Regions from separate parts of the Anabaena azotica SJ-1 genome, predicted to be linked through region 1. Evidence: predicted binding sites of a transcription regulator. Region 1 holds the regulator's gene; each other region holds the start of a gene.
What was found. The regulator NtcA, encoded in region 1, controls nitrogen genes in cyanobacteria. The targets are predictions, from matches to a motif close to TNTGTANNNNNNNNTACANA.
Positions count from the first base shown of each region.

Region 2: a site for NtcA is predicted at 4,537-4,556, ahead of glnA (type I glutamate--ammonia ligase). Genes of this name have one in related genera too.
Region 3: a site for NtcA is predicted at 3,955-3,974, ahead of ACLLO5_RS00420 (S-adenosyl-l-methionine hydroxide adenosyltransferase family protein). Genes of this name have one in related genera too.
Region 4: a site for NtcA is predicted at 1,901-1,920, ahead of rpe (ribulose-phosphate 3-epimerase). Genes of this name have one in related genera too.

Region 1 covers NZ_CP178454.1:3,721,279-3,729,659, forward strand. Annotated here, with positions in the region: gene ACLLO5_RS16290 (pre-16S rRNA-processing nuclease YqgF) at 38-472, opposite strand; gene ACLLO5_RS16295 (DUF3084 domain-containing protein) at 542-2,032, opposite strand; gene ntcA (global nitrogen regulator NtcA) at 2,339-3,010, opposite strand; gene fabI (enoyl-ACP reductase FabI) at 3,482-4,258, shown strand; gene hisB (imidazoleglycerol-phosphate dehydratase HisB) at 4,407-5,003, shown strand; gene ACLLO5_RS16315 (ABC transporter ATP-binding protein) at 5,137-6,117, shown strand; gene ACLLO5_RS16320 (polysaccharide biosynthesis/export family protein) at 6,705-8,141, shown strand; gene psbC (photosystem II reaction center protein CP43) at 8,280-8,381, opposite strand, start outside.
Region 2 covers NZ_CP178454.1:658,870-667,250, reverse strand. Annotated here, with positions in the region: partial or broken gene ACLLO5_RS02875 (WD40 repeat domain-containing protein) at 1-2,924, opposite strand, end outside; gene ACLLO5_RS02870 (hypothetical protein) at 3,156-3,491, opposite strand; gene apcB (allophycocyanin subunit beta) at 3,659-4,168, opposite strand; gene glnA (type I glutamate--ammonia ligase) at 4,684-6,117, shown strand; gene ACLLO5_RS02855 (hypothetical protein) at 6,264-6,464, opposite strand; gene ACLLO5_RS02850 (class I SAM-dependent methyltransferase) at 6,752-7,810, shown strand.
Region 3 covers NZ_CP178454.1:85,899-94,279, forward strand. Annotated here, with positions in the region: gene ACLLO5_RS00390 (S8 family serine peptidase) at 1-597, opposite strand, end outside; gene ACLLO5_RS00395 (glutaredoxin family protein) at 733-1,020, shown strand; gene ACLLO5_RS00400 (UDP-N-acetylmuramoyl-L-alanyl-D-glutamate--2,6-diaminopimelate ligase) at 1,053-2,537, shown strand; gene ACLLO5_RS00405 (photosystem I assembly protein Ycf3) at 2,653-3,174, shown strand; gene gatC (Asp-tRNA(Asn)/Glu-tRNA(Gln) amidotransferase subunit GatC) at 3,305-3,595, shown strand; gene ACLLO5_RS00415 (hypothetical protein) at 3,743-3,898, opposite strand; gene ACLLO5_RS00420 (S-adenosyl-l-methionine hydroxide adenosyltransferase family protein) at 4,024-4,815, shown strand; gene ACLLO5_RS00425 (bluetail domain-containing putative surface protein) at 5,081-6,745, shown strand; gene ACLLO5_RS00430 (DUF2301 domain-containing membrane protein) at 7,103-7,762, shown strand; gene dprA (DNA-processing protein DprA) at 7,934-8,381, shown strand, end outside.
Region 4 covers NZ_CP178454.1:1,084,848-1,093,228, reverse strand. Annotated here, with positions in the region: gene ACLLO5_RS04730 (hypothetical protein) at 462-809, opposite strand; gene ACLLO5_RS04725 (ribbon-helix-helix domain-containing protein) at 806-976, opposite strand; gene rpe (ribulose-phosphate 3-epimerase) at 1,167-1,874, opposite strand; gene ACLLO5_RS04715 (S8 family serine peptidase) at 2,009-3,598, shown strand; gene ACLLO5_RS04710 (proteinase inhibitor I4 serpin) at 3,841-4,050, shown strand; gene ACLLO5_RS04705 (AI-2E family transporter) at 4,123-5,295, opposite strand; gene ACLLO5_RS04700 (hypothetical protein) at 5,413-5,799, shown strand; gene ACLLO5_RS04695 (LCP family protein) at 6,087-7,502, shown strand; gene ACLLO5_RS04690 (nicotinate phosphoribosyltransferase) at 7,765-7,917, opposite strand; gene ACLLO5_RS04685 (nicotinate phosphoribosyltransferase) at 8,289-8,381, shown strand, end outside.

The DNA.
Region 1 (8,381 bases):
CCTAGCGGCACGCTACGCGAACAGCAAGCCCTTGTCATTAGTCATTAGAACTATTGGAAGTTAAGCGGTTGAGGTAGCGTTCAATTAAAAGGATGGCCACAATGTCATCTATTGGTCTTGGTGGCTGTCGCATACCTTTGGGTAAGAGTTTTGTGAGTCCTGTTGGTGGGAACATCTGCCAATAGCGATCGCGTGCTTCTAAAGTTGTATAACGCTCATCTATTAAAATAATATTTAGTGAATCTGTTAATTCCTGATTTAGCTGCTGTTTCCATTTTTTGGCGGTAGTTTGATCCCCCATGACAATTAAGGAAATAGGAAACTTTTGCCGTAGTTTTTCAATGTGAGCGATCGCATCATTCGCAGGGACTACTTGATGATCATACAGTTGCCGATCCACCCCCATCACGGCTACACCACATTTATCTCGACCGGGATCAAACCCTAAAATTGCTGGTTGTGTGTTTGTCATTGGTCATTGGTCATTAATCATTAATCATTAGTTAATTTTCTTCTCTGTCACCTGTCACCTGTCACCTGTTTAAGTGCTAAAAATAACTTGACCATTGAAAATTGCCACTAATTTTACTCTTAAAGGACCGGCTGTGTAGGTATCCTCCGCAGCTATAGCTTTAATTTCTAATGCTTGATTAGACTGTTGCAATTGGGCAAAAAAGCGCAAAAACGTACCTTCTATTTGTACGGTTTCGATAATTCCTGCATTGCGAGCGCGAAATTGGGAAGCAGAAATCAGCAGGTCTAGCCTTTGCCTTAATTGATATGATGTCATGTTTTTCATATCAGCCGCAGTTGTAGCCAGGATTTGACCCGTGGAAAATACCAATTGATTGCGCGTAGCATCAGCAAAAAATTCTATCTGCTTTTCTCCCCTAACGTAATTACCAGCAGAGAAGATTCGCACTACATATTCTCTGCCATCGTCGATTTGATTGATGAGTTGCTCAACTCTATCTTGAGTGACACGCAATAGTTCTGTATTGGCAGGATTAGAACCAGGTTCGCTTAATTCAATGTTGGCATTGCGGTTAGCTTCCTGCAAAATTTGGACTACTACCTGACGAGCCGCAGTAGGTTTATTGACTTGTACCACACCAGCAGCCAAAACTTGTCCACGAACTAAAGCCAATTTACCTAAACGCAAGTCACGATATGACTGGTAATATTTTTCCAGCCTTGCTACTTCTTGTTCTAAATAACCTTGCTGTTGTTCCAACTCTTTGAGACGAGATTCCCTAGTAGCAATTACTTGCTCCCGTTTTTTAATCTCTAGATTACGATTTTGAATTAGTTGATCTAATTTAGCAATTTTCTGATCACGTTTTTCAATAGCTTCTTGGCGATTAGCAAGTTCCTGATCGCGTTTTTCAATAGCTGTTTTTGCTTCGTCAATCGCTTTTTTCGCTTCTGCATATAGTCGCTGCCGTTCTGTCTTTAATTCTTCAACTGCTGTTTGCAATGCCTGACGTTGATTATAAAGGGTTTGTAGTTCAGTTCTAGCTTGTTGATACTGTATCACTACTTCACCAAGTCGGCTTTGAGTACCTTGCAGTTGAGCTTGGGTTTTAGCTTGTTGACTAATGGTGCGGTTGAGTTGAGCTTGTGTTATGCGTTGTTTAGCATTGACAGCTTGTAAAGACTGATTAATTTTTTGTAAATCTTGTTGTGCCTGAGTTTGTTCTTTTCTAGCTTCCGTCAGCTGTTTTTCTACCTGGCTTTTTTCCGTTTCTGCGGTTTTAAGTTGTTCTCGCTTGTTTCTCAGGTCTTTTTGAATATCCTCTAATTCAAATACGCCCTTCCGCAATCCTTCATCAGCAGCAAATAAAATTGCTAGGGTTGAGGCGGAAATTAAACCGCCAGTAAAAATAGTTACCAGCACCGCCGTATTTTTGGGACGCAGCTTAAACAGTGAGAGGCGTGCTTTGCCAACTCTTGTGCCGATGCGATCGCCCACTGTGGCAATCACACCTCCCAAAATCAAAATAGCTGCTATCAGGATGTACCCGGTGGTCATCTTTTAACTACCGTTCACGTAGTGTACCGGAGGCATAATGCTTCCAAATACAGCCTACTACTTTCAACGATTGTCTGTGGGGGAAAGGAGATTGGCAAAAGCAGAAATTAATCAATTTTTAAATTACCTCCAATTGTGTATATTTTTTCTGGAAATACCAGATGTGCCAATGTCCTCCCCCAGTTGTGATTACAGGGCATGAATAGAGAACAGTGATCAACTATGAAGCGGAGGATTTAAATCCCCCACCAACGCCTTGCAGCAATTGATGGGAGATTTAAACGAGTGTGATAAAACTGCTCACTCTTAAGTAAATTGCTTACTTAAGGTAACAGGCTTATGTACAGTAATCTTCTTCTTGTGGATGGAAATCATTTTTTTCTCGCGGAGGTCGCCAAGTAACCTGGTGACAGTAACACGAGTAGAACCAATTGCTTCAGCGATCGCCTGATGAGATAACTTCAAATCAATTGTGATCCCATCAGCACAAGGTACACCAAAATCTCGACAGAGAATTAATAAAAAACTCACCAACCTAGAACCCATATCTCGGTGAGCAAGAGTTTCAATCATCATCTCTGTCTGGAGAATACGGGAAGAAAGACCCCGTAGCATTAACATTGATAACTCTGGATTTTCCTTTAATGCTTGTTCAACTTGTTCAATTGGTGCAGATAGTAATTCTACAGCAGTAAATGCCACTGCATGGTAAAATCTATCTGACTTGTTACCCGTTAGCAATGACAACACACCAAAAACGCTATTTTCCCGTAGCAGTGCCACCGTTATTTCTTCTCCTGCCTCATATACCCTGGAAAGCTTCACAGCACCCTTGAGAAGAAAATAAACTCGTTCGGCGGGATCGCCGGGAAAAAAGATCGTTTTGTTGCGTTCAAACGTCTCCACAACCGGTGGAAAGGCTCCAGTTGCCATCTGACGAAAAACATTTGCTAGGGCTTTATCTTGTGTCACGATCATCTCCCTTCCCCTACCCAATGCCGGAAAAATAAAAACTGATTACCTAAGAATACACCTGAAAAATCAAGAAAGCACCGTCAACCTTTCTGTTTTTTCCTATACTCAAATCTACCACTTTATCTTTATTTGTTTATCATGATACCTAATTCTTGTTATTTTTAGCCATCAGTTATTGATAAGTAGTTTCAGAGGCTCAACTTAAAAGGTTTTTTGGGTAAAAATTTCTAATATCTTTATAACTTCTTAATCAATGAGGAGAAAATTTGTTGCACTCAACACCCTAACTAGAAAATAAGGTACGGGGTAAGAGGAAAAGCTTAAGGGGTAAAAGAAATATCTATATTCATGCATTGTGCTTACCCAGTTGATGAAGACTACTTAATTGTTTTTTTCAAAATCACATTCCTAACAAAGTCAAAATATGCTCAGATTCTAGTATGCTCCTAATGATTGATCACATTAACAATTTCTATGCTGAATCTGTCCGGAAAAAATGCCCTAGTAACAGGTATTGCCAATAACCGATCCATCGCGTGGGGAATTGCCCAACAACTCCATCAAGCAGGTGCTAACTTGGGCATTACCTACTTGCCAGATGAAAAAGGCAAATTCGAGAAAAAAGTAGCAGAATTAGTAGAACCACTTAAACCAAGCTTATTCCTGCCCTGTAACGTCGAGAATGACGAGCAAATTCAAGCTACGTTTGAAACTGTACGTCAGCAGTGGGGAAAACTAGACATCCTCATTCATTGTCTAGCTTTTGCTAATAGAGATGACTTAACTGGAGATTTTAGTCAAACCTCTCGTTCTGGTTTCAATAAAGCTTTGGAAGTAAGCACTTATTCACTAGTTCAGTTAAGTGGTGCTGCTAAACCTTTGATGACAGAGGGTGGTAGTATCGTTACTCTTACGTATTTGGGTGCAGTTCGGGCAATTCCTAACTATAACATCATGGGTGTAGCCAAAGCTGGATTAGAAGCAAGTGTTCGTTACCTAGCCGCAGAACTTGGTCCCCAAAATATTCGTGTTAATGGTATTTCCGCAGGACCAATCCGCACTTTGGCATCTTCAGCAGTAGGCGGTATTCTGGATATGATTCATCATGTTGAAAAAGTTGCTCCCCTACGTCGCACCGTCACACAGATCGAAGTAGGGAATACAGCAGCTTTCTTATGCAGCGATTTGTCTAGCGGTGTGACTGGGCAAATTCTGTATGTAGATGCAGGATATGAAATCATGGGGATGTAGGGAATAGGAGTTCAGGAGTTCAGGAGTATGGCTAACGCCACGCTTCGCTATCAGGAGTTGAGGAGTTCAGGAGAAAGCAGATTGTTCTTTTCTCTGTCTCCTCTTCCACTAAGTTGCTCCATGTCAAATGACTAATGATTAATGACCAATGATTAACAATCGCATTGCTACAGTTCACCGCACTACTGGGGAAACTGATATCCAAGTCACCATTAACCTTGATGGTACAGGCATTTGCAAGGCTGCTACCGGGATTCCTTTTTTGGATCATATGTTGCATCAAATTGCCTCTCATGGGCTGTTTGACTTGGATATTCAAGCCAAAGGTGATTGGGAAATTGATGACCACCACACCAATGAAGATGTGGGTATTACCTTGGGTCAAGCTTTACATCAAGCACTAGGTAATAAAAAAGGTATTGTCCGCTTTGGTAATTTTCTTGCACCTCTTGATGAGGCTTTAATTCAGGTGGCTTTAGACTTTTCTGGAAGACCTCACCTCACCTATGGTTTACAAATTCCTACTCAACGGGTAGGAAATTATGATACTCAACTGGTGCGGGAATTTTTTGTAGCTTTGGTAAACCATAGCCAAATGACCTTGCATATTCGCCAACTAGATGGTATTAATTCCCATCATATTATCGAAGCAACTTTTAAAGCTTTTGCTAGAGCTATGCGAATGGCTGTAGAAATTGATCCTCGTCGTGCTGAGACTATTCCTAGTTCTAAGGGAGTGTTATAAGTTACCACTATCAGAATCCAAAAGCATACTCTATTAGCGATAATTGACAGAGCCTGTAGTGCTGGTTATTATCGTCTTACTTAATTAACCTGTAATTAATCACACCTAGCCAGGAATTGGTCATTTAACCACCATGAATTCTGTTGCAGAAACCCCTGAACCTCAACTGAATCCTGTAGATCAACCACCAGTAGTCTTAACTTCTGAGTTGCGAAAAGTCTATCGCACTGGTTTTTGGCTGAATCAAAAAGTTGTATCTCTCAAAAACTGTTCTTTACAAGTTTACCCAGGACAAACCTTTGGTTTGCTAGGACCCAATGGTGCTGGTAAAACAACACTGTTAAAACTGTTACTAGGAATTATCCGTCCTTCTTCTGGTAGGGGTTTATTATTGGGTAAGCCACTAGGCGATCGCTCTGTGAAGCAACGTATTGGCTATTTACCAGAAAATCCCTATTTATACGACTATCTTACTGGTTGGGAATTTTTGGAATTAGCTGCTGGTTTATTCCAAATTTCCCACAAAGTTCAACGTCAACGTATTCCCCAATTGCTAGAATTAGTCGGTTTATCCCAAACTGACGCTCGCAAAAAACAAATGCGGCGTTATTCTAAGGGTATGCTTCAGCGTGTTGGTATGGCGCAAGCATTAATTAACGATCCCGACTTAGTATTTCTAGATGAACCTATGTCTGGACTTGATCCTTTAGGACGCTACCAAATGCGAGAAATTATTCTTGCACTCAAATCTGAGGGAAAGACCATATTTTTCAACAGTCATGTGTTGAGTGAAGTAGAACAAATTTGCGATCGCATAGCCATCCTACATCGAGGAGAATTAATTTGCTCTGGATCTCTTAATGAACTCTTAGATACCCAAAACACATATCATGTTAAGGGTCAAGGAGGCGATACAGAACTTCTCAAACAAAGGATACCCGATCTAGAATTTGAGCCTAATGGTGATTGGCACGGCATATTACAAGATGATTACTATGATTTTCTTGCTAGTCTTCGGTTAATGGGAGGTAAAATCATCACCATAAACTTAACTCATCAATCTTTAGAAGAGTTCTTTATCCAACAGATCCAAAAACAAAACTTGCCATTGTAAGTATTCAGCCCTGTTGTTGATAGTTAGTCAAACAAGACTATTGGCTTTTGACTTTCGCCTTGCGGTACTAGTTTGTAGGATGTGGGGAGAAAACAAAAAATTGACTTTTTTTACACCCGCAAGAGAAAGCACTTTGGGGTCATAGTCACCGCTAATTTTTTTCTCCACCCTGGCACTAACAACCTTTTTATTGATACCTTAATTGAATTTTCTCTAAATAACTAAAAGTAGTTTTAGCTACTTAAATTAGTTTAAGAATTAATTCAAAATTTCCTATTGATAGATATTAATTAGAGGATGATTGCATAAACCAGAAAAGTATTGGCAATATAAATATAAACTTTGATTCTTAACTATTGACTATAGTCATAAAACTTGCTCTAATCATAAACAATTAATGTATTTCACTTAGTTCAGCTTTAAATTAGCTTCACTCAAAATTCTGAATGCCTCATTAAATTAGATCCGGAAAATCAAGATTACTTACGAAAATAACAGTATTGAGGAACTTGAATAATTAAGTATAGTCAACGGTAAAATGTTTAGACAATACTTTACAGATCCTAGTCTCACAGTCTCAGGTAAATATGCTTAATATACATTTGTGGAAAATTTTCAGTCATTCAACTACAGCTGTAGTTTTATTAACAACAGTTAATATTGCTTTACCATCTGTCAGCCTAGCCCAGACACAAAAAGTATCAGCAGCCTCAACTATATCCACAGATTACTTATTAGGCGGTGGCGATCGCATTCGTGTCAATGTCTTTGAAGTACCAGAATATACAGGCGAATACCAAGTCCCCCCTGGTGGTGCGATTAATTTGCCCTTAATTGGCAGCATATCCGTTCTGGGATTAACAACAGAACAGGCAGCAGACGAAATAGCTAGAAAATATGCTCGTTTTCTGAAACGTCCACTGATTTCCGTGAATTTGTTATCATCTCGTCCTATTAATGTTTTCGTAGCCGGAGAAGTAACAAGACCAGGATCTTACACCCTCAGCTTACAGGGAAGTGGAGGCGATAATCCTGGTGTACAATACCCGACCGTATTAGCTGCCCTGACTACAGCCCAAGGGGTAACACTAGCAGCAGATGTAACCAAAGTACAATTACGCCGTAAAATAGGACGTTCTGGTGAACAAGTAGTTAGTTTTAACTTAAAAGAAATCACCCAAACAGGGAAAATACCCCAAGATATTACCTTACGGGATGGAGATACCATAGTTGTTCCCACCGCCACAAACTTTAACGTTGCTGAAGCCCGAAATTTATTTGCTGCTAACTATGCAGCCAGTCAAAACGCACCTCGCACAGTAGCAATTACAGGACAAGTTTACCGCCCCGGTTCTTATCTAGTAACACCAGGTTCTTCCACTGCGGAAGGAGGTACTGTAGCCCCTGGAAGTGGCTTACCAACAGTAATGCGAGCGATTCAACTAGCTGGAGGAATTACATCACTAGCTGATGTAAGAAGTATTAAAATCCGTCGTCCTACAAGAATTGGCTCAGAACAAAGCTTAAATGTTAATCTCTGGGAATTGCTGCAAACTGGGGATCTTAATCAAGACGTGGTGTTGCAAGATGGAGATACAATTGTCGTCCCCACAGCAACTGAGATTAACACATCAGAAGTGACCCAATTAGCTACCACTACTTTGTCACCTGCAACTATTCAAGTTGGGGTAGTAGGAGAAGTCAAAAAACCTGGATTAACAGCTTTACAACCCAATAGTTCTTTAAATCAGGCTTTGCTGGCTGCTGGAGGTTTCAATGATGCTAGAGCCAGTAGTGCTGCTGTAGATTTGATTCGTCTCAACTCCAATGGCACCGTTAGTAAACGGGTAGTAAAAATAGATTTCTCAAAGGGAATTAATGACGAAACTAACCCTATACTTCGCAATAATGATGTTGTCGTAGTTAGCCGTTCTGGTATTGCTAAGACTAGTGATACAGTCAATACTGTAGCCGGACCTTTAGGTACTGTCTTGGGTATTGTCAGGTTGTTTTTTGGATTCTAGATTTCTTTTCATCATCAAAATACAGAATTTAAGCCTGCTCATGCAGGCTTGTTTTTTTAGCCATAAAAAAACTCTTGCTGTGGAGCAAGAGCTGGAAATTAATTGATTGTCAGTGATGAAATAACCAAAAGCAACAATCTAGTCAAGATCCTTCATGTTGTATGCTGGTTCGTTCTCACGATCAATACCTCTCTCAAAACCACCAGCAGCCGCACGAGCGCGTCCTGCGTGCCACAAGTG
Region 2 (8,381 bases), 3.1 Mb from region 1:
GTTTTATCATCACTACTACTAGCTAAGGTCAGACCATCTCCACTCCAGGCTACTGACAAAACCCAACTGCCATGACCTTCTAGAGTCCGCACACAGTCACCAGTCTGGACATCCCACAGTTTCACCGTTTGATCATCACTACCACTCGCCAAGGTCAGACCATCTCCACTCCAGGCTACTGAGTTAACCATACTGCCATGACCCTCTAGAGTCCGCGCACAGTCACCAGTCTGGACATCCCACAGTTTCACCGTTTGATCATCACTACCACTTGCCAAGGTTAGACCATCTCTACTCCAGGCTATTGAGTTAACCATACTGCTATGACCCTCTAGAGTCCGCACACAGTCACCAGTCTGGACATCCCACAGTTTCACAGTCTTGTCAATACTACCACTAGCCAAGGTCAGACCATCTCCACTCCAAGCTACTGATTTAACCCAACTGCCATGACCTGAAAATTTCAATAGTTCCCGTCCTGTTACAGCATTCCAAATTTGAACTCTACCGTCACTATCTCCTGTAACCAGATATTTTCCATCTGGACTAAAAGCAACAGAATAAACTGATCCTAATGCCTTAGCAAAAAAAGCATCTGTTAAATTTGCTCCCGTCAAGTTGACATTATACAAACTAGCCAAACCAAAATTTACACCAGGTATAACTGTCTCACTCAAATCCTGTTTTTCTAAAGCCAAACGACTACCTTTGAGTATCAACTGTACTGCATTACTACCACAGTAACCTGCGATTGTTTCAATTTTACCTTTGGTGGCTTTAACTACTTCTAATAACCGTTGATTTGCCGTTGTTGATAACATGGGAAACATTAAATCTAACACGGCTTTAGCTAATAGAGTTTTCCCAAAAGTTTGACTTAAATCTATTTTTTCCTGGTCGTAGGGAAGAACTTCCCCAACTTCCTGAAAATCTGCTGCTAAAATCCCTAATTCTCGTCCCAATTTATAAGAAACAAAAAACTCTAATAATGACCGATGAGCAGGATAATAATCACCATCAGCATTTCTAATTAACATGGTTTGCCCCATCATGTCATAATGCCAATGATCTAAATCTTTTTGTTCTTCTACTGCTTTGCCAAAACAACGCCGAATTTTGTCAGGAAATTCTTTATAATTTAAACTCATTTTGTCAGTTGACAGCATTTCCCAAGATAATTCACACAGGAAATATAATTTATCTGCCATTGAGGTAAAAGTGCGGTCAGCTTTAATATCTCGTTCCATTTTGTGCCGCACTGCATAGAGATAAACACGGGAAATATCCACAGGTTTACCAGCTTCAATATCCGGTAATGCTTCCATAATTAAATCAATCATCACCGGACGACGTGCTAAGTCTAATAATTGTTGATTGTTAATTACACTAGCAACGGTTTCTGGTTTAGCTTTAAATTCAAGTACCTGTTGAATTTGTTCATCATTAAGTTTTTCTAATTCTAAAACTTCAAATTGGGGCGTTTCTCCAGTTAAATTTTTAGTAGAAGCTTGTAATTCGGCATTTAAAAGTGTGCGTCCTTCTAATGCTTCGGGGAAATGTTCCGTCCGACAAGTTAAAATTGCTTTCGTTCCTTCTGTTCCTACAACTTTTGCTAACTCCCAGAAATTATTAATCATCGCTTGACGGTCTACTCGTGCGGCCATTTCGTCAAAACCATCAAAAATTAATAATAATTTCCCCATGCGGTTAAGTTGTTCAAAGGCAGAATATCCCGATAAACCAATTTGATGTTTACGGAAAAAGAATTCAGAAAATAGAGATTCAATACTCACCGCTTTGGCATAATCTCTTAAAGGAATCACTAAAGGAATACGCGGTCTTTCAGTACCTTTCTTTTTTGCTTCTAAATATTTCTGTAAAGCCAACCAAGCATAATGGAAAGCAAACCAAGTTTTACCTGTACCAAATTCCCCTAAAACAGATAAATGTTCTTTAACTGGATCATCTAACCATTGATTAATGCAACCTTCAATCCAATCGTCATCTTTACCATAATGATTAATCCCAAGCCGCTGTTTAGTTTGGGGATTAATTTCTTCTTTGGTACAAGCCAAGGGAACATAATATTGATCAATTCCTCTGCTGGTAACTTCATTTTCTAACCATTCAAAATAACCACTAAAATCAGCATCATTTTCGATTAATTCATCAAATGAATAACAAAAAATATGGCTATTTTCAGATTTTTCAACTTCTGTTCTGGCTAATTTACTAACTCGACGCGGTGCAACTATCCAACCTTCATCAGTTTTGTGAGTTTCTACAGCTTGTTTTATTACATTAATATCATTAATTCCCGCTTCTGCTTCGACTCCGTGAATCAAAATCCGGTCATATCCTCGTCGTTGAGGAATATTGATAATCCATTCAAAATATTCTTTTTCTAAGACTTCGTAAATTTCAAATTTATAACCCAGTGTTTGAAACCATTGTTTTAATTGTCTAGCTAATTCAGTTTCTCTGGCAATTTCCCCAGGTGTTAAAAGTTGTTTAATTTCTTCTACACTACTTTGTAATTTATCTATTTTCTTATCTTGTAAAATTTCTGTTACTGATCTAGGACGTTTGGCCATTTCAAGAAATAACTGGTTAAATTTCCTAAATTCTTCCTTTAATTCCTCATGATAATTGATAATCTGCTTTTTAATTTCATCACCAATAGCATAACTTTCAATATAATCATCTAACTTTTGGAGATTAAATTCTCTATCTTGACTCCATGCTTGCTTAAATTCTTCTATAATTTCTTGTTGGCCAAATAACTTTAAAATAGCTTCTGGTTTATCTACATCATACTCAATTAAAGTGTAGGCATAAACACCCTCAAAATTATTAGGTGGGGTATCTGGTTTTAAATTAGATGTTTTTAAAAGTTTTAAAATGTTCTGATTGCGACTTAATTTGTTTACTGCTTTCTCTCCTAATGGTTTAACTAATACCCCAATAAGTGATGTAATAAGAGGATATACCATATAAAACTGCCTATAAAAGTATTTGTGTGCCTTCACTTTTATACTACTAAGTACATTTGTTAGTCAACAAACGGTTATTTACATAAAAAAAAGTATACGCACCTTGTCCAAACAGCCAAAGTGCGATCGCCATCATCTGGAAAATCAAAATCCTGTAAATCCTTAAATCCTGGACATCCTGATTCTGACATTAAAAAAACGCACCTTGCTAAAAACAGCCAAAGTGCGATCGCACTCATCTTGAAAATCAAAATCCTGTAAATCCTCAAATCCAGGACATCCTGATTCTGACATTAAAAAAACGCACCTTGTCCAAACAACCAAAGTGCAATCGCACTCATCTTGAAAATCAAAATCCTGTAAATCCTCAAATCCAGGACATCCTGATTCTGACATTAAAAAAACGCACCTTGTCCAAACAGCCAAAGTGCGATCGCACTCATCTTGAAAATCAAAATCCTGTAAATCCTTAAATCCTGGACATCCTGATTCTGACATTAAAAAAACGCACCTTGTCCAAACAGCCAAAGTGCGATCGCAATAATCTTTTGATATCTAAAATTAATTAGCGCAAAATAGCAGACATCAACAGACAGTGAAAACAAAATGACAAACAAGGCATTCAAGCCTTCTGCCTTCTGCCCCCTGCCTTCTGCCTTTCGCTTTTAAACATCCTGTTCACTCAACTCACGAGTGATATGGTCAAAAGGCTCCTCAACAAAAGCAGTATTAGCAACACCAGCCGCTGCAACTTGCTCCCTAACAATGCCCTTCATAATCTGGATACCTTGAACAGTTGAACCAATAGGGACACCCAAAGAATTATAAGTTTCCCGTAACCCTTGCAACACACGCTCATCCAACACATTCATATTACCAGCCACCAGCGCATAAGTAGCATAGCGCAAGTAATAGTCCATATCACGCAAACAAGCAGCAAACCGACGAGTTGTATAAGCATTGCCACCAGGACGAATCAATTCTGGTAGTTCTTCAAATAACTTCGCACCAGCTTGCTTAACAATAGCCGCCGCATTAGAATTAATCGCCGCCGCCGCTTGTACTCTTGCCGTACCAGTTTCAAAGTAAGACTTGAGGCTATCGATCGCATTCCGGTCAAAATATCTTCCGGTTACGTCATAATTCTTAATTAAAGTTGTAACTGCATCGCGCATTCCTTTTCTCCCAATCGTTGCTATCTATGATTTGATATTAATTTGGTTGCAGTTATGCACCATTGACGTTCTCACAACTTTTAGAGGTGAGATTCTTGGGCTGCTCTAGCCGTGAATCACTCCCGGACTTAAAGAGCATAGCGTGTCCTCACAGACACCTCCTCAAGCTTGAGTTTGGGTGCGCCCCACCCTACCTGACTCAATCAAATTTTGTGCCATCTGCATAAACTGCATAAAATAGATACGGCACAAAACTATCCATACCACTACTTAAAGGATTCTATGCCAAAGTTGACCCCGTTAAGATGAAGTTTCTTGTTTTGTGCAGATTAAAAAAGAAAGGTTAATATAACCTGTAATCCAGACAATCTGTAACAAAAACCACAAACTTGTCTCAAGTCAACTAATTACGATATTCCAGGTGGTGTGTCACAACTTGGGTTAGCGTCACAGGGTGAGGATATTTTGGCAAAGTCTGGTCTTAACTTAGGAAATTGGGTACACAAGGAGTAACAATGACAACCCCACAAGAAGTCTTGAAGATGATTCGGGACCAAAAAATTCAGATGATCGATCTGAAATTCATAGATACACCAGGTACATGGCAGCACTTGACTGTGTACCATGACCAAATTGATGAAAGTTCCTTCTCCAGTGGTGTACCCTTCGACGGTTCCAGTATTCGGGGTTGGAAAGGCATCGAAGAATCTGACATGACAATGGTCTTAGATCCCAACACAGCTTGGATCGACCCATTCATGAAAGAGCCAACTCTAAGTATTATTTGTAGCATTAAAGAACCAAGAACAGGCGAATGGTACAACCGTTGCCCCCGTGTAATTGCCCAAAAAGCAATAGATTATCTAGCTTCCACAGGACTCGGTGACACAGCCTTTTTCGGTCCAGAAGCTGAATTCTTCATCTTTGATGATGTCCGCTACGACCAAACCGCCAACGAAGGCTACTATCATGTAGACTCTGTAGAAGGCCGTTGGAACACCGGTAGAAAGGGTAAAAACGGCGAAGTGGATGGTCCTAACCTGGGTTACAAAACACGCTTCAAAGAAGGTTACTTCCCAGTTCCTCCAACCGATACCTTCCAAGATATTCGGACAGAAATGTTGTTAACAATGGCAGCTTGTGGCGTACCCATTGAAAAACAACACCATGAAGTTGCAACTGGTGGTCAGTGCGAACTCGGTTTCAAATTCGGTAAGTTAATCGAAGCTGCTGACTGGTTGATGACCTACAAATACGTTATCAAGAACGTGGCTAGAAAATACGGCAAAACCGTTACTTTCATGCCCAAACCCATTTTTGGTGATAACGGTTCTGGTATGCACTGTCACCAATCAATTTGGAAGGGTGGTCAACCCCTATTTGCAGGTGACAAATATGCTGGCATGAGCGAAATGGGACTCTACTACATCGGTGGTATCCTCAAACACGCTCCCGCATTATTGGGAATCACAAACCCCACTACAAACTCTTACAAGCGCCTCGTCCCAGGTTATGAAGCACCAGTAAACTTGGCTTACTCCCAAGGAAACCGTTCTGCTTCTGTGCGGATTCCTCTGTCTGGAGACAACCCCAAAGCCAAGCGATTGGAGTTCCGTTGTCCTGATGCCACTTCTAACCCTTACTTAGCCTTCGCAGCCATGCTTTGCGCTGGTATTGACGGTATCAAGAACAAGATTCATCCTGGTGAACCCTTAGATAAGAATATCTATGAACTTTCTCCAGAAGAACTAGCTAAGATTCCTTCTACACCAGGTTCTTTAGAACTAGCTTTGGAAGCACTAGAAAATGACCACGCTTTCTTAACCGAAACTGGCGTATTCTCAGAAGATTTCATTCAAAACTGGATTGACTACAAACTAGCTAACGAAGTGAAGCAGATGCAGTTGCGTCCTCATCCCTACGAATTCTTCTTATATTACGATTGCTAATCGCAATTCAGTAAAAATAGTAAATTTTAAGCCACCCTCAAGGGTGGTTTTTTTCTAACAGTAAAATGCAGGGCATTTGGCATTGGGCAAAAAACAATTATCTTATTCTTCTCTGCCCCTCTGCTCCCCTGCTTCCCTGCCTTTCTCTAGCTCATTGCTGCATTACTGCGACTATAAAGGGTCTGAGTGGTAGGATCTATCTTCCCTTGAATGGGATTCCAATAGTGAGATATTTCTTCGGGAAGACCGAGTTCCTGTGCAGCACGCATCAGCATAGATTGTTGACGGTTTTTAACTTGCTGATGTTGACGAACCATTAATGCACGAGATTTTTCTTGAATAGTCATAGCTTTAGTCCTCTCTATTTTTTAGTAATAGAATTTATTTTCTTTCACATATTTATAATAACTAAAATTCTGTATCATAAGCTACGAAATTGTAATTTCGTCATAAAAAGTTACAATTGAGCGATCGCAGTCTCCAGAATTATGATGAAAAGCCAGAAAATTACCACTGAATATCAAGGCTTTGATATCCCATAGCTAAAAATAGGAATTTTTCTTGTAAAAATTCTTTATTCTTTATTTTTATTCAAATAAAATAATTAAGTGTAATAAAATTTAATTTATTTTTCATGTCTGACATTTTAACAAAGCTAACCTATCAGAGCATTCAACAGGGAAAGAATTATTTCAGTCTTGCTCACAACACCCTAACCTCACAGTTAAGGAAGCTAGTGCATCCCACACTATTACCAGTGAGCCAAGGCATCCCGCAAGAGTTAATACTCAAACTGCAAAACAGATTAAACCAGCTGCTAGAAACAGACTGGCAGGATGCAGAAATAGGAATATATCCCCACAGTTTATTATTTGATCATCCTTGGGAAGACTTTTTCCGCTACTATCCATTAATATGGCTAGATTTGCCCCTAATCTGGGAGCGAAGCACTAGAAATCGCCTGCAAGAGTTTTCACCAGAAATAGATCAAGAAGGCTATCCCAGCTACTATGTGCAGAATTTTCATCACCAAACTAACGGTTATTTAAGCGACCTGTCAGCCAATTTGTATGACTTACAGGTAGAAATTTTGTTTGGTGGTTCAGCTGATGCCATGCGGCGACGTATTCTCGCTCCCCTGAAACGGGGATTAGCAAAATTCCCATCTCTTCCACAAAAACAAATCCGAATTTTAGATATAGCTTGTGGAACTGGTCGGACTCTAAAAATGATTCGAGCCGTTTTACCTCAAGCTTCTTTATTCGGGACTGATTTATCACCAGCTTATTTGCGGAAAGCCAATGAGCTATTATCTCAAAATCCAGTGGAATTGCCACAACTTCTACAAGCCAACGCCGAAGAGTTGCCTTATCTAGATGACTATTTTCATGCAGTAACGTCTGTTTTTCTCTTTCATGAGTTACCAGCGTCTGTGCGTCAAACGGTTATTGAGCAATGCTTCCGAGTAACAAAACCAGGAGGAACTTTTATTATTTGTGACTCGATTCAATTGAGTGATTCACCGGAAATGGAATTAATAATCAACAATTTCCCAAAAACCTTCCATGAACCTTACTACAAGAATTACACTGCTGATGATTTGGTAGAGCGTTTGGAGAAAGCCGGGTTTGAGCATATTAAAACGCAAATATACTTTTTGAGCAAGTATTTTATTGCTCATAAACCAGCTTAATTATAGATGATAGCCGTTGCCAATATCATCCTGATCTGACAAGAGTTGTAAACGGCCGTCCGCTGACTGATATAGCTACCAGCAGTACACCAACATCAAATTTCTTGTCAGTCAAAAAAGGAAAATGGGAATTCCAAAGGATTAAAAATAACGGGGGAAAGGGGAAAACCCTTGCCCTGTAACCATTCTCCGTTTCCTTCACAAGATTTGATATATTTTGGTTTAATCACGCCTAGCTACAGCGATTTTCAGGTAGATTAACCATATATTTTTTCGCGCCTAGACATAATGGCACTTCACGATTTCGTTAGCGTAGCGGATCGTCAAGCCCTGCGTGCGTCTATAGCTCGCTGACTGCATAGCGTACCGTAGACATAGAGAAGAGTAGGCACAAAGAAAAAAATACATCAACAGGAGTGTGGTCTAAATACTGGAAAATGCTGTAACTATCCAACTTGGTATCGCATCAACTTTTCAGATAGGTTAGCACTTATATCTCAGTGATGAGTAACTGGATCACTAATACAAGGCTAGGTTTTTGCAATTACCGGATGTTTTGAAGAAATACTAA
Region 3 (8,381 bases), 2.5 Mb from region 1:
CAATAGCCTCAGTTCTGTGGGGCTGTAAATTTTGCCTGATACCAGTCCTGCTAATATCTCACCTTCATCACCAGGAGAATCTACAGGACTGGCATAAGCATCTAAAAAGTGTCCAATCTCTTCAACCAGAGCCGTACCTATTGCAGTTGAATTATCTATATTTTTCTTGAGAAAAGACCTATTGATGTAGATTGTATTGGTACTTTCTCCATAAGCAGCATTAGCACCATTCATTTTACTATCAAACAGAAATCGTACATGAGGTAAAACACCATAATTTTCACCTAATACCTCAGTACCCCAAGTTTGTGCTTTGTTAATATCAAAGTCTTTTCCAAAGGCGATTTGAGCATTAATAACGAAATTATGATTGAAAATACTCCCAGCAGCATAAGCTATTGAAGACGTTGCTTCCAGATTATTTTCGTATGCCTCTATTAGTTTCTGACCGGCTAATTGCAAAAGTTGTTGGGAAGTCAATCCCTGCAAATCTGTTAAAACGCTTGGGGGATTATTACTTAAAGGATTTGGAGAACTACTCAACCCAAAAAGATTAGTTGGACTATCCTGATTAGTGTCTATATTTAGCGAATTCATATACTGTATATGCCCCTGTATATATATACTCGTTGAATATTTTATACATTTAGTATAAAATCGTCAATATGACTATAATGTGACTTGTCAAAAAATAATTTTTCTTCACAGAAACGAATTTATATGAGTACAAAAATAAAAATTATCCTCTACAGTAAACCTGGTTGCCATCTCTGTGAAGGCTTACAAGAAAAGCTAGAACAAATCCAAAACCTCAATTTCGACTTAGAAATACGGGATATTACCAGCCGTGATGATTGGTTTGCAGCGTATCAATATGAAATCCCGGTACTGTTTCTAACAGAGGACGAAACAGAGACTTTACAACCTATACCCCGTCCTTCTCCTCGTGCTAGTGTCAAGCAATTGGAACAAATGCTTTTAAAATATATTCCCAATACAGAAAAAAATAATGCAAAATAAGCGCAAGGTAAGCTTGCGGCGAGGTGCGGTATATGAAATTACGGGAATTATTAGCGGCTGTAGACGGTGTAGAATCTCCAAAGACTGCGGATGTGGAAGTTGAGGGGATAAAAACTAACTCCCATGCTTGCGGTGCTGGAGATTTGTTTATTGGAATGCCGGGAACAAGGGTTGATGGTGGAGAATTTTGGCCAAGTGCTTTAGCTTCTGGTGCGATCGCTGCTATTGTTTCTTTGGAAGCAGCTGCAAAAAATCCGCCTACACCGGAATCTGTGGTGATTAGTGCCAGTAACATGAATAAAGCTTGCGCTCAAATTTCTGCGGCTTTTTATGGTTATCCTGGACAAAAGCTGAAGATGGTGGGTGTGACCGGCACGAATGGTAAAACTACAACTACCCACCTGATTGAATATTTTCTCACTACAGCTAATTTACCTACAGCTTTGTTAGGAACTCTTTACACTCGTTGGCCTGGTTTTTCCCAAACTGCGGCTTTTACCACTCCTTTTGCGGTGGATTTGCAGCAGCGTTTAGCACAAGCTGTTGATGCTGGGTGTGAGTTTGGGGTGATGGAAGTTAGTTCCCATGCTTTAGCGCAGGATCGGGTTTTTGGTTGTCCGTTTGAGGTGGCTGTATTTACTAATCTTACCCAAGACCACCTTGACTATCACCAGGATATGGAAGACTATTTTGGGGCGAAGGCGTTGTTATTTAGCCCTGATTATCTCCAAGGCAGGGCAATTATTAATGCTGATGATGAATATGGTAAGCGTTTAATTTCTGGGTTGAGTCGTGAACGGGTTTGGACTTACAGCGTTAATGATCATAATGCTGATTTTTGGATGAGTGATTTAAATTATCAGCCAAATGGTGTCAGCGGCATTTTACATACTCCCCAGGGTGATGTGGCTTTTGGTTCTCCTTTGGTGGGACAATATAATTTAGAAAATCTTTTGGCGGCTGTTAGTGCTGTTTTACATCTGGGTTTAGATTTGCAAGTTGTAGCAAATGCGATACCTGATTTTCCTGGTGTGCCGGGCAGGATGGAACGGGTGCAAATTGCTCCTAACCAAGATATCAGCGTGATTGTGGATTATGCTCACACTCCTGATAGCTTAGAGAATTTACTGAAAGCGGCTCGTCCATTTATACCAGGCAGAATGATTTGTGTGTTTGGTTGTGGGGGCGATCGCGATCGCACTAAACGTCCGAAAATGGGTAAAATAGCCGCTGAACTTGCTGATATAGCTGTGGTGACATCGGATAATCCCCGCACTGAAGACCCAGAAAAGATTTTAGAGGATGTTTTGGCAGGTATTCCTGATACAGTACAACCAATGGTAATTTGCGATCGCGCTACGGCAATTCGGACTGCTATCCTGGAAGCTAAACCCGGTGATGGTGTATTATTAGCAGGTAAAGGCCACGAAGATTATCAAATTCTGGGTACTGAAAAAATCCACTTTGATGACCGAGAACAAGCACGAGAAGCTCTACAGGCCAGAGTCTCGATTTAAGCTTAAAACTGTTGAAAGATGAGAAGCAACCAGAAATCAGTTAGATTAACTAAAGAGTTGCCAAGAATTTACTTCCTAAAAAGTCTGCTTGATTTGAGTCATTAGAGGGGCAAATATGCCAAGAACACAGAAAAACGATAACTTTGTTGACAAGTCCTTTACCGTTATGGCAGACTTGATCCTCAAACTCCTGCCAACCAATAGAAAAGCTAAGGAAGCATTTGTATATTATCGAGATGGGATGTCAGCCCAGGCAGAAGGTGAATATGCTGAAGCGTTGGATTATTATGAAGAAGCCCTGACTCTAGAGGAAGATACTAACGACAGGAGTTATATTCTCTACAACATGGGGCTGATTTACGCTAGTAATGGTGATCATGATAAGGCTTTAGAATTTTATCACCAAGCTGTTGAGTTAAATCCCCGTCTACCCCAAGCATTGAATAATATCGCTGTAATTTATCACTTCAAAGGTGAAAAAGCCAAGGAAGAAGGAGATAACGACGCGGGAGAAGCACTTTTTGACCAAGCCGCAGATTATTGGGTGAGAGCAATTCGTATGGCTCCCAATAATTACATTGAAGCTCAAAACTGGTTAAAAACCACCGGGCGATCGCAAATCGACGTATTCTTTTAATTTGGTAATGGGTGATTGGTAATTGGTAATTGGTAATTGGTAGATAATTATCCTCTATTCCCTATTATCTCTTAACTGTCACCTGTCACCTGTCACCTCTCACCTCTCACATATTCCCTATTCCCTGACAATGATAGATCGTGAACAAGTCCACAAAGTCGCTAATCTTGCTCGGTTAGAATTGACACCAGATGAAGAAGAGAAATTTACTACCCAACTCGGTAGTATTTTGGAGTATATCGAGCAACTGAGTGAACTTGATGTTACTAATGTACTTCCTACAACTAGAGCAATTGATGTTAGTAATGTGACAAGAGAGGATAAATTACTACCCTATCCTGATAGAGAAGCTATCCTCCGCAGCGCACCTGAACAGGAAGGTGAATTTTTCAAAGTTCCCAAAATCCTCAATGCTGACTAAATAGCAATTAAAATCCAAACTTTTGTGGGGTGGGAAAGATTCTCGCCCTAATTTTTTTTGATGAGATTTGATTCTATGATTCTACAAAAAAACCTGCTTTCGCAGGTATACACACAACAAAACCATGAGTAATAAAAAAAATTGATATTAGCTATAATAAGCCTGTTCCGCTTCTAACTGACGAACTAGCTTGTCGTCACCTTTAGCTTTAGCTACTTCTAAACGGTGTTCTACGCTTTTTTGAATATTCTGTCTGTGTGCTTCGTCTGCTTTTTGGACTGATTGTAGTCTATTGCTACTCATTGCCATAACTCCTTTATGTTTATTTTTATGTCATGCAACTATAACATAACATATATTTTGTAGCTGTTGTTACAGAAAATTATAAGATAATCTATATTAATAGTCAAGCCTGGGTTTATGAATAAATGATTCAATCAAAAATCCTGACTTTATTGAGTGATTTTGGTGATCATGATGTTTATGTAGGGGTGATGAAGGGAGTAATTGCCCAAATTAACCCTAATTTGACCTTAATAGACCTAACGCACCAGATTCCACCGCAAAATATTGCCGCAGCTAGGTTTTGCTTAATGAATGCCTATAATTATTTTCCCAAGGGTACGGTACATTTAGCCGTAGTAGATCCGGGGGTAGGTAGTCAAAGGAGAGCGATCGCTCTAAAATTAGAACAAGGCTATCTTGTTGGACCCGATAACGGCATTTTTAGCGGCATAACCAGCAAAAATCAGATTCTTGCAGCCGTAGAACTTACAAATCTTAACTTTTGGAGCACATCCCAACCTAGCAGCACTTTTCATGGTAGAGATATTTTTGCACCAGTAGCAGCACATCTAGCCAGTGGTGTTAATCTGCAAGAACTAGGAAGGGAAATCAATCCTGAAACTTTGGTAAAATTGGATATTGCTGAATGCAGAGAAACTACAAACGGTGTAGTTGGTTGTATTCAATATATAGATCACTTTGGTAATTTAGTCAGCAATATTCCTGCAAGTTATGTAAAAGATAAAAGCTGGTGTGTGCAGATGAAAGATTTGAGCATACCAGGATATGCAGCTTACAGTGATGTGCAAATTGGGGAAGCTTTAGCTTTAGTTGGTAGTCACGGTTGGGTAGAAATTGCTATCAATAGCGGTAATGCAGAGATACAATTGCAGATCAATTGGCAGGATGAGTTAGAAGTAATTATTGCTGCTTGATAAGCACCTCAGTTTCACAATAGGTAGATATAGTGAAAATAGAGAGTAAATTTGTTTTTTTTTTGGTATTTCCACTGAATTTTATACTTAAATTGAAAGATTAGTTAAAGACTTAACTGCGTGGACTACATTGTATTAAATTTACATTTATTATTAATCTATTAGTTATTATTCCGGGTATGAAAAATAATTAAATGAAGACTATAATAAGTGGAATTCACTTAGGGCTTTCGCAACATCTTCGTTTAAATCAAACAGTGCATATATGACTATCCTACCTTCTGGTAATAAGGGATTTCCCGGTTCTAACGTCTACATTAACGGCATCCTCTGGGGAGGAAATTATTGGGTGACAGGCCCAACCAAAACAATTGACTACTCTTTCTGGGGAGTTGGTAGCGCCGTTTTTGACGATTCTTTTGATGGCTACGCCAAAAACCCCTATAACTGGTCTGCTGGCGAAAAAGCAGCTATGGTAGCAGCCCTAAAGACTTGGGAAAATGTAGCGAATATTAAGTTTGTCGATATTGGGAACAATAATCGCAATGCTACCTTGGGCTTTTACAATTTGGGCAACACTGACATGGGTGTTGGATCGCTAGGAATATTTAACCCTCCAGGGGAAGAGGGAATGGGGATGGGCTATTTCAATCGGGAAGGAGATGGTTGGGATATAAATGGAAACAAGCAAGGTGACTATGGCTTTATTACCTTGATTCATGAATTAGGACATGGATTAGGTTTAGCCCATCCTCACGACAATGGTGGTGGGTCGCCAATTTATCCAGGTGTTACCAGTGCTTTTGGCTCTACAGGTGACTATGGCTTAAATCAGGGCATATATACAACCATGTCCTACAACGATGGATTAGTCTATGGTGGCGGAAAACCAAATACATTAGCATACGGTTATCAAGGAACACCGATGGCCTTTGATATCGCCGCCATCCAGTGGCTTTACGGGGCTAATCTCACCTATCGTCAGAATAATGACACTTACTTTCTCCCCAAAGTGAATGCTTCTGGCACTTTTTACTCTTGCATCTGGGATACAGGGGGAATTGATAAAATTAGCGGTGTGGGTGCATCCTCCGGTGTCAGAATCAATCTGAATGACGCTACTCTCGATGTGACTCAAGGAGGAGCAGGGGGTTATCTCTCCGCTGCGACAGGCATTTTTGGTGGTTTTACTATCGCCAATGGCGTTGTGATTGAAAATGCTGATGGGTCAGATTTTGATGATTCGCTTACAGGCAATGAGTTCAATAATAAACTCTTTGGAGGTAGGGGAAACGACACTATTTATAGTGGCTTAGGACAAGATAACCTCCAGGGTGGAGATGGTGATGACTATCTTAACAGTGGTGTAGCCCGCAGTAGTCTCGATACTGCTAATGAAAGTCTTGATGGAGGAAGCGGTAACGATTTCCTATTTGCAGGTAATGGAAATGACAATATAATTGGTGGTCTTGGCAATGATACCCTGTACGGGATGGGTGGGAACGATATCCTTAGAGGGGGACTTGGTGACGACATCCTCATTGGGGGAAGAGGAAAAGATAAATTGTTGGGTGAAGGCGGAGTGAATCAGTTTGTTTATGATGAATTAGGAGATTCTCTGCTTAGTGGCTTTGATATTATCTTCAACTTTAATGCGAATCAGGGCGGTGACACTTTCGTTACTTCCGCTAGATCAGGTTTCTTGAACTCAGGTTCTGTTAGCACTCTCAATACAACTAAAATCAGTTCAGTCCTAAATGATGTAAGCTTTAGTGCTGATTATGCAGCAATGTTTACCTTATCTGGTACAAGCAGAACCTTTGTAGCTATTAATGATGCTACTGATGGATATCAATCATCTCTAGATGCCATTATCGAGGTGACAGGATTAGTGGGAAGTTTAAGTATCAACAATTTTGTTATTTGGTAAATTCATAAATCTTCTCAGTTGTTTGCTTTTGAGTTTATCAATACAGCAGATTGCAGATCAATGAGGTACAGAATGTCAATTGAAATCTAGACAACAAAGGAGTTTTACTCCTGACTCCTGCTGTATCTCTCGGTAGAGACTTGTAAATATTAGTTATAAGTAAAATATTAGTTATAGCGTTTCTCGGTTGAATGAGATACTTTTAATTCCACCCCCAACTCCCACAAGCGGGGAGGGGACTATGTGATGTATCTTATATATTCAGACTGTCAAGTGTAGTTATATTGGCTCTGAGAAGTTGATCAAATTCCATTAGTGATTAAACTAGTAGATGGAATCACTTCTCAGTTAATTTCTATGACTACACAAATATTATCTGCACCAGAAGTCTATCAAGGACAGTTTGGCGATTTTACAATTACCAAGAGCGATCGCACAGGTGTTATCATCTATCGTACAGGTTTAATGATAGCCGCCATTAGTTTTGCGATTGGTAGCGGTTTAGCCTTATTTTATCCTCATAACCCTGTTGCTATTCAAGCCATTACTCCGCTGTACACCTGTTTTAGTTTAGCCTTGGGTGTGAGTTTATTCACTATTCACATATATATGAAATTACTGCACCAAATATTACAGCTTTTCTGGATAATTGGGAGTATTTCTGCTTTTATTTTTGGACATTTTGATAGTCAACCTTTTGCAATCACTATTTATAACCAACCGCTAACTTTATTTGGTGTGGGTTTTACATTTGCTGCTTTAACAGGAATCTTTTTTAAAGAAGGATTTTGCTTCAATCGGTTAGAAACTAAAATCTTAACTCCCCTAGTTCCCTTACTTTTATTAGGACATTTAGCAGGGATTTTATCAACTCAAGCTGAACAGATTTTATTAGGAATTTGGGTAATTTTCTTTTTAATCTTTGCGTTGCGAAAAACAGTACAGAACATCCCCGCAGATATTGGTGATAAATCAGTATTTGATTATTTGGAAAATCAAAGATTAGCCAAACAATAAACTCTTCCCGTAAGAATTCAGGAGTCAGGAGTCAGGAGCCAGAATGTTTGACAGATCAGTAGATTATCAAATAGTGAGTTTGGGCATAAGCTTTAAAAACCTGATAGCTGAATGCTTCCCTCTGCGTCTCTGCGGTTAGTAAAAAAATATATAAATAAAAAGGAAAAATAATTGATACAAGAAAGAGCATATTGGTTAGCTTGGTCGCAAATTTCTGGAATTGGTCCAATATTATTGCAACGATTACACCAGCATTTTGGTAACTTAGAAACTGCTTGGAAAGCTAGTCCTGGGGAATTGCGAAAAGTTGAAGGTTTTGGATTTCAAACCTTAGAAAAAGTTGTTCAACAAAGAAGCAAATTAAATCCAGAACAATTACTTATTCAACACCAGCAAATAAACCCCAATTTCTGGACACCAGCAGACCCAGAATATCCCCAATTATTGCGAGAAATTCCCAGTCCTCCACCAATTTTATATTATCGTGGTGAAGTTGATTTACAAGAAAATTCAGCACAAAAACCATTAGTAGGAATTGTGGGAACTCGTCAACCTACAGAATATGGAATTAAATGGACTCGTCAAATTAGCACCGCTTTAGCAAAAAATGGTTTTACCG
Region 4 (8,381 bases), 2.6 Mb from region 1:
CGTAAATGTTAATTCTCCTATGGGAAAATATATGAGAAACAACCGTCAGCACTGCCATGAGGTAGTCTGACTTTTAATTTGTGAGTGTTACACAAAAATATTTTCTACCCACCTCTAAAGAATACCACAAGAAGCGGATGGATTGCAAGCAAAAATTTATATTAATTCTAGTATAGTCTATCCACTAATGAGATGTCAAGAGATAACAAGTAAATTAAGTAAAACCCTTATCCCGTAATAAATACGGGCATTGTTTACATACATTTAGTCGCAATAAGTAACGAAAACATAGGCGTTGTAGAAATATTATTGAGAATAAATAATAAAAAATGTCTAATTCCCAGAAAACCTTATCAGAGAAAAGTTTTAGCGATCGCCACCTTGGGTTAATGACATTCTAGAATTTGGTTAAGGTAGTTGATCGTTTTGGTTGTGTAATTGGTGATCGCCTACACCATCATCTAACCCTCACCCTGACCACCTGATTGCTTGATTAAGTAATCTAAAATTCTGTCAATTCGTTCCAAAGCCGCATTAGTAGTACGTTGAAACTCTTGATTATTTCTTTGGAACTCCTGAAACTGTCTTTCAGACTGCCTTAGTGCTTGCTGATGTAAACGCGCAATATCCGCAAGGTTGGTTACTGTTCTTTCTAATCGTGCTAATGCTTGACTGTTAGAACGGGTTTCACGTCTGACACCCTCCTGAATAGTGCGGACTAAATCAATTTCATCTCCAAGCTGATCTAATCTGCTGTCAATATCATCCAGCCTTGCGGGAAAATCTTCTAATGGCTGTGAATTACTCATAATGCCTCTTTATTTTGTAGATTTTCTTTATTTTTCTCCTTAATAGCTTTCGTAACAATGTACGCTGCTAAGTTAGCTGGTGTACGCTCCTGTTCTTCAGCTATGTTTGTAAGCTCTTTATATATTTCTTCATCCAGTGTAATTGTTACTCTAGGTCTGATAGCCATAGGGGTAATGTTTAGCAGTGATACTATTACAGTGACACTATTTTAGACTCCTGTTGCTTAAAAAATATTCTGTTGACTGCTGACGCGATTAACATCACGGGTCTACTATAGCATCAGTAGCAGCAAAAATAAACCCCCGACTTCCCAAAGAAATCGAGGATTTAAGTATTATTTAGTTAGCAGTATTGATTTAAACAGCCGCTAATTCAGGTGTAGGACGCTTGCTGTTACGGATATTCTTAATCGCTTCAGCATAATCAGGAGCATTGAACACAGCAGAACCCGCTACAATTGCATTAGCTCCTGCTTCCAAAACTTGCCAAGTATTATTGGCTTTCAGTCCACCATCAACTTCAATCCAAGGATCTAAACCGCGTTCATCACACATTTGACGCAGTTGGCGAATTTTAGGAACTACGCTAGGAATAAAGCTTTGTCCACCGAAACCGGGGTTAACGCTCATAATCAGCACTAAATCACACAGTTCCAGTACGTATTCAATTAATTCTAAAGGTGTACCGGGGTTTAGCACAACTCCAGCTTTTTTACCGAGTTCTCTGATTTGTCCCAAAGTGCGGTGAAGGTGAGGTGAAGCATTATGTTCAGCGTGTACAGAAATGATATCAGCACCAGCCTTAGCAAAACCTTCTACATACTTTTCTGGTTCCACGATCATCAAGTGGACATCCAGAGGTTTGGTTGTAATCGGACGAATCGCCTCCACAACCAGAGGACCTATTGTAATATTAGGTACAAAACGTCCGTCCATTACATCAACGTGAATCCAATCTGCTCCCGCTTTGTCTACAGCGCGAATATCGTCACCCAGACGGCTAAAGTCTGCTGATAGGATAGATGGAGAGATAACTATAGGTTTTTTAGATGGGTTTTGGGTCATGGCTAGTGGGTTCTTAAGCGTCCTCGTCTGTAAGCATTGTAACAAAATATGGAGAAATCTATTCTAATTTCAAATTGTAAAATTCAAAATTTTCAATAAAACTCCTTCTTTTGCCTCTTGCGGGAAAATTGACTATGAACAAATTTTGGATAATTTGCGGTTTGGGTGTTTCCTGTTTGACTGTGCCAGTTTTGGCATCTGTGCAGTTTGGCAGTTCGCTAGGAAGTGGTGGTATTGATGTACTGAAATTACATCAACCTCCTTACAATTTAACTGGCCGCAAAATTGCCATTGGTCAGGTAGAAATTGGTCGTCCTGGTATGTTTGGCTTGGATAAAGCGGTGTCTAAAAATCGTGCGATTTCCCCTGTGGCTGTGTTTTTACGCACTGCACCAGCTAAGTCAAATAGTGGTGTTGATCCCCATGCTTATAATGTTGCTGCGGTGATGGTAAGTCAAGATAAGGCTTGGCCGGGAGTTGCACCAGATGCAAGGCTATATTCTTCTGCTGTCGGATCTACGAAAAATATGGGTCAACCGGAAGAGTGTTTATCAACACAACATATAGCTTTACAAAATAGCGGTGATGTTCGCGCCATTAACTTTAGTTTTGGTGAACCTTTGAACCGTGACCCCAGACCAGAGGCTGTTTTGGATGGTCAAGCTTTACTAACTTTGTGTATTGACTGGTCGAGTCGGGTTCATGATGTGGTGTATGCGATCGCAGGTAACCAAGGCAAAGGCGGGATTCCCATTCCTACAGATAATTTTAACGGAATTAACGTGGCTTTTTCATCCCCAAGAGCAGGGATTTTCAATAAAGTTAACGTTTCTAATCTAGCAGGTAATAATCAAGGTGTGGGCGATCGCTTAGTTGGTAAGGAATTTAATATTGATGGACGCAGATCAATTAGTTTAGTCGCTCCCGGTAGTAATATTCCTTTACTTAATCCTGATGGCAAGTTGAATAAATCTACAGGTTCGAGTTTTGCCGCGCCTCATGTTACAGCGACGGTGGCTTTATTACAAGAATTTGCTGACCGACAGTTAAGAATTAAACAACCAAATTGGACTCTTGATGCTCGAAATCATCAAGTTATGAAAGCTGTATTATTAAATTCAACCGATAAAATTCAAGATAGAGGTGATGGTTTATGGTTGGGTATGACTAGGACTTTAGTTGATAAACAAAATCGAGATTGGTTTGCTTCTGATGCTTACAAAGATGAAAAAGTTCCCCTTGATGATCAAATGGGGACAGGTCATTTAAATGCTTTTCGTGCTTATCAACAATTTCTGCCTGGTCAATGGCAACCTACAACTTCTATTCCAGCAATTGGTTGGGATTATAATACTATTAATGCTGCATCATCTGTGGAATATAGTTTAGCAAAACCTTTAAAACACAATAGTTTTGTAGCTATTACCTTAACTTGGGATAGGTTGGTAGAATTAGAAGATAGAAATAAAAACCAAGAATATGATGTCAATGAAAGTTTTATAGATAAGGGATTAAATAACCTCGACCTTTATTTAGTCAAAGCAGACGCTCCCACAACTGAAGTCGCTACTTGTTCTTCTGTGAGTGAAATAGATAATATAGAGCATATTTTTTGTCCTGTTCCATCTGATGGAAATTATAAAATTCGGGTGCAGTTTAAACAACAAGTTAATGAACCAACTCAAGCTTATAGTTTAGCTTGGTGGACTGTTCCTGTAAATTAAAAGGATGTTATATTTCCATTAAACTTAAAATGGGATAGATCCCCGACTTCTCAAATAAGTCAGGGATGTGGGTATTAGTAGAAATGCGCGATCGCACAAAACCAAAATTGAATGTATTTCAATATCTGTTACCAAAACTGTAACGGTCAACTGTTCTTGTACTGGTAAATGCCATAGTGAACATCTGACACATAATCAGCGTCTAATTTGATGGATAGCTAAAACAACTAATGAGGTAGTAGATGAACGTATACAAATTTAGTGCTGTGCAAGAAAATTTCTTACAAAGACGGTACGCAGTGAGTTTGGGTAGACGCTACGTTTTAGCCGCTGCTAGTGTTGTGATGTTAAGTGTGTTTGGATGTTCGCAAATTGATAATAGTAGCAATTTGCTCACTAAATCTCCTCTACTTAGTCCTGAATCTAAGGGACTTCCAAAAAACAACATCTAAAATTCGCTTGTCTCTTCAACTTTGGATTTGTAATTTTAAATTGTAGATAGTTGCATCAAAAATCCAAAATTTTCAAGCTACGTTATCAGAAACACTAAGGGAATTTTTCACTTCAGCTTTTGCAGATTCTTCTGGTGTCATGGGTGCAACTATCTCTCCTGATGAGGATTCTTCGGTATCATAACGAATTACTGGAGGACGGATGGCGCTAATTATTGTTTTAATCACAACAGCGCAGGGAACCGCTACAATTACACCCAAAAGTCCGCCTATTCTCGCTCCTGTTAAGACGGAAATTAGCACCCAAACGGGATTTAAACCGGTAAAACTTCCTAAAATTCGGGGTGCAATTAGGTTTTCTAAAATTTGCTGGACTATGACGGCTGCGGCTAAGACTCTAGCTCCCATCCAAACATCTTGGAGGGATACTAATAAAGTTGTAGCAGCAATACCCACAGAACCGCCAAAGGGGATAAGAGCCATAATTCCGATGGTTAAGCCAAATAATAACCCATAAGGCACTTTTAACCACAAAAAGCTGGGTATAAGGGCAGAGGCCATACAGATAGATAGTATTAATTGGCTGATGAAGAAGTTTTGGAAACTAAGGCGTACTGTTCTGGAAAAAGGTTCACGGAATCTGCTAGGCAGCCATTCTACTAAACTTTCCCAGAGTTCACCACCATGTTGCAATAGATAAAAGGTTAATACCATTGTCAACAGAAAGTCTAGCAAGCTGGTGACGGTGACAACTGCTAGATTTAAAACTTGTCCAGCTATGGCTTGTAATTGTCCTTTGACGCGATCATTAATTTGCACGACGATCGCATCGAGATTAATTGGTAAGCCCATGCTTTCGGCTTTTTCGTTTAAAATCATTAATTGCGATCGCCCGGAGTCAATTAACTCTGGTAAGCGGGCTACAAGTTGTTGGGCTTGGGTAAGGGCTAGAGGAAAGAGGGTGACACCCAGCGCCAATAAAATGGACAAAGCCAATAAAAATACTAAGATAGCAACTTGTTCTCGCCTAGCACCGCGCCTTTCCATCCAACTAACTGGGTAGTTGAGGAGAAAAGCTAGAACTGATGCTCCGACTAAAATAGCAATCAAAGAGTGAAAATAATTGAAAATTGCCGAAATTGCCCAACCATTGAGAACTAATAGAGGAGCGAATAGCGCGATCGCCCCGATTCGCACTATTGGTGTAAATGTTTGCCACCAGTCGAGTAGCTTGCGTGTCTGCATTTTCAGAGGATTGGGGATAGAACTAAATAGAACTAAGTTAAATTCTTCTTTACAGACTATTATCTCTAACTATATGAGTCTTTTTCATTTCTCTAGTTTATAAGTAGACCCACCACAATGCACAATCTACCACCAATGGAAAATTACCCACATCCTCAAGACACAGCCACCTCTAACAAACTTTTGCTTTTATACTTAATTCCCGTGTTTGGCTTTTTCCCCTCCCTCTGGACTCTCTATCGCCGTCAGGGTAGTCGGGAACAACTAGCCGTAAGCCGTCTGTCCATTACCTTGGGTTTTACATGGATGTTGGGATACTTTTTGTTATCTTCTGGGGCGGCTACTTCGGATTTTTTGGCAATCCGTTTGTTGATTCTTAACAGTTTTTTCACATCTGGTTACTTTTTGGTGAGTATTTGGCTAATTTTCCGTGTTATCCAAGGAAAGTCTTACCGTTTACCAGGATTTAGCAATTTTGCCGAACGTATACTGCGTAAATATTAAATCTACGTCTTTTAAGTAATTAGCCCGTTAAGATATTTATTGTTGATACACAACTTTAGAGTTAATCCATCAAGCAATATGATCAAATCTGGTTTATTATTGCCGTACTTCCAGAAACCTCTCCGGATTGTCAACAGATAAATAGAAATCCGGGTAAAGGTCTTGTAGTTCCCAAGATCATAAAAAATCAGCACTATTAATTAAGATCTATCTATTATAGTCTGGTTTGTCTACATATATTGATTCGGCAAATTTACGGTATTGTATCAGTCAGTGTGAGGGAATTTGTGACTAGTCAAAGAACATCAGCAGAAAATAATAAATCAGCAAAAGCCAAAACCAGAAGTAAAACTTCTCGTAAATCAAAATCAGGGCGTTGGTTGTGGTTTGTGGTGGGTATGGGTGGGATTGCAATGGTTTCAGGTATGGCGGGGGCTTTGTTGGCAGTTTCTTGGGACAGTACGCCTTTACAGCAAGCGCAGTTGAGTGCCAAGGATGCAGCAGTTTTTGATGGCGATCGCATTTCTGGTGATGGATTCCAATTTTCCCAATTAACCCGCCCAGTTAATATCTTAGTTATGGGCATGAGTGTACTACCACCAGATGTTCAAAACCCACCCAGTGATACCAAGGAACTCAGGTATCTACCCCAAATCAATTCTTTTGACGGTCTTGCTGACGTAATGCTCTTGATCAAATTTGATCCAGAGACAAAAAAAATCGCCATGCTTTCTATTCCTAGAGATACTCGCACAGAAATTGAAGGGTTTGGAACAAAAAAAATTAACGCTGCCAATGTCGATGGTGGGCCAGCTTTAACTGCTAAAACCGTCAGTAATCTCTTGGGTGGAGTGGGAATTGACCGTTATGTCCGCATTAATGTTTTGGGGGTTGCCAAGCTGATAGATGCTTTGGGCGGAGTAACAGTGTACGTTCCCAAAGATATGAAATATCAGGATGATTCACAGCATTTATATATTAATTTAAAGGCAGGTAAACAGCATCTTAAAGGTGAACAAGCCTTACAATTACTACGCTTCCGCCATGATGAACTAGGTGATATTGGACGAATTCAGCGTCAACAAATGGTTTTGCGTTCTTTGATTGAACAAACTCTCAATCCCTCAACATTAACGCAATTGCCCCAAATTTTGAATGTAGTTAAAGATAATATTGACACTAATTTAACAGTTGAAGAATTAGTTGCATTGGTTGGTTTTGGCTCCCGAACTAATCGTTCTAATATGCAGATGTTAATGTTGCCTGGACGCTTTAGTGAAAAAAGTGAGTATGATGCCAGTTATTGGATACCCCAGAAACGAGCAATCAAAAAATTAATGGTTCAGAATTTTGGTTTAGAATCAGAATTATTAGACACCGAAACAATAGACCTTGGTGCATTGCGAGTAGCAATTCAAGATAGTACAGGTGGCGATCGCTCTCAAATCCGCCCCCTCATTACAGCCTTGGAAAAAGCCGGATATCGCAACATCTTTATCTCTAAACCATGGGGTGAACCTCTAGAAATTACCCACATCGTCGCCCAACAAGGAGACAGTGAAAGCGCCGAATCAATTCGTAATACTTTAGGATTTGGCGAAGTGCGAGTAGAAAGCACAGGTAATATCGGTTCAGATATCAGCATCCAAGTCGGTAAAGATTGGCTAGAAAACAAAGCAATTTTTGAAGCCGGAAGCAGGTAAGGGAGCAGGGGGGCAGGGGTGCAGAGGGGCAGGGGTGCAGGGGTGCAGAGGTGCAGGGGAGAATAAATAATCATTTCTTTTCTATTCCCTATTCCCTATTCCCTGTTCCCTGTTCCCTATTCCCTGTTCCCTGTTCCCTATTCCCTGTTCCCTATTCCCTGTCACCTGTCACCTAACTCCTGTTAACAAAAAGGCGTGGAATTTAATCTCACGCCTTCATTGTTATTACTTCTACAAATGTGAAGTTTTTTTAAGTAAATATCTACCAAGATGCAGCTTTACCTTTTTTATAAGGAACACCAGTAAAAGGTTGGAAACCAATTACAGGATAGGCATCATCTGTGGGGCTAAAAATTCGCATGAAGCCTTCAGAAACAAATTGAGTCATACTAGCAAGCATTTTAGTGATAGCCATAATATTTAGACTCCCTTTTTTTATGCTTTTTATCTGTGATATCTATAATTTAATGCTGATATCTATCGCTTGCTCATATTCGCAATATATTGATATTATCTGCAATGATTATTCAGATATATTCGTAATACTTTATTTTATTGTATCTGCAAACTTTTCCATTTCATTCTAATTGTAAATGTCATCGTGGTAAAGGGCATTCCCACCGCTTAATTATTGGTTTTACTATTAAAAATTATAAAATAATAGGCGTTTATCGCTTAATCAACCTGTATTTACAAGACTTTCCAGCATTATTATGCTAAGACTTGACATTAATTATGGTAGGATTTACCATAATAAGATAAGCAATTTTGCTAGGATACAGTTATATGACCACTTTTATAGATGTGGACTATGGCTACCAAAACCCAGACCTGAATCTCAGTCAAGAAGATTACAGCTTACTGACTGACCTTTATCAA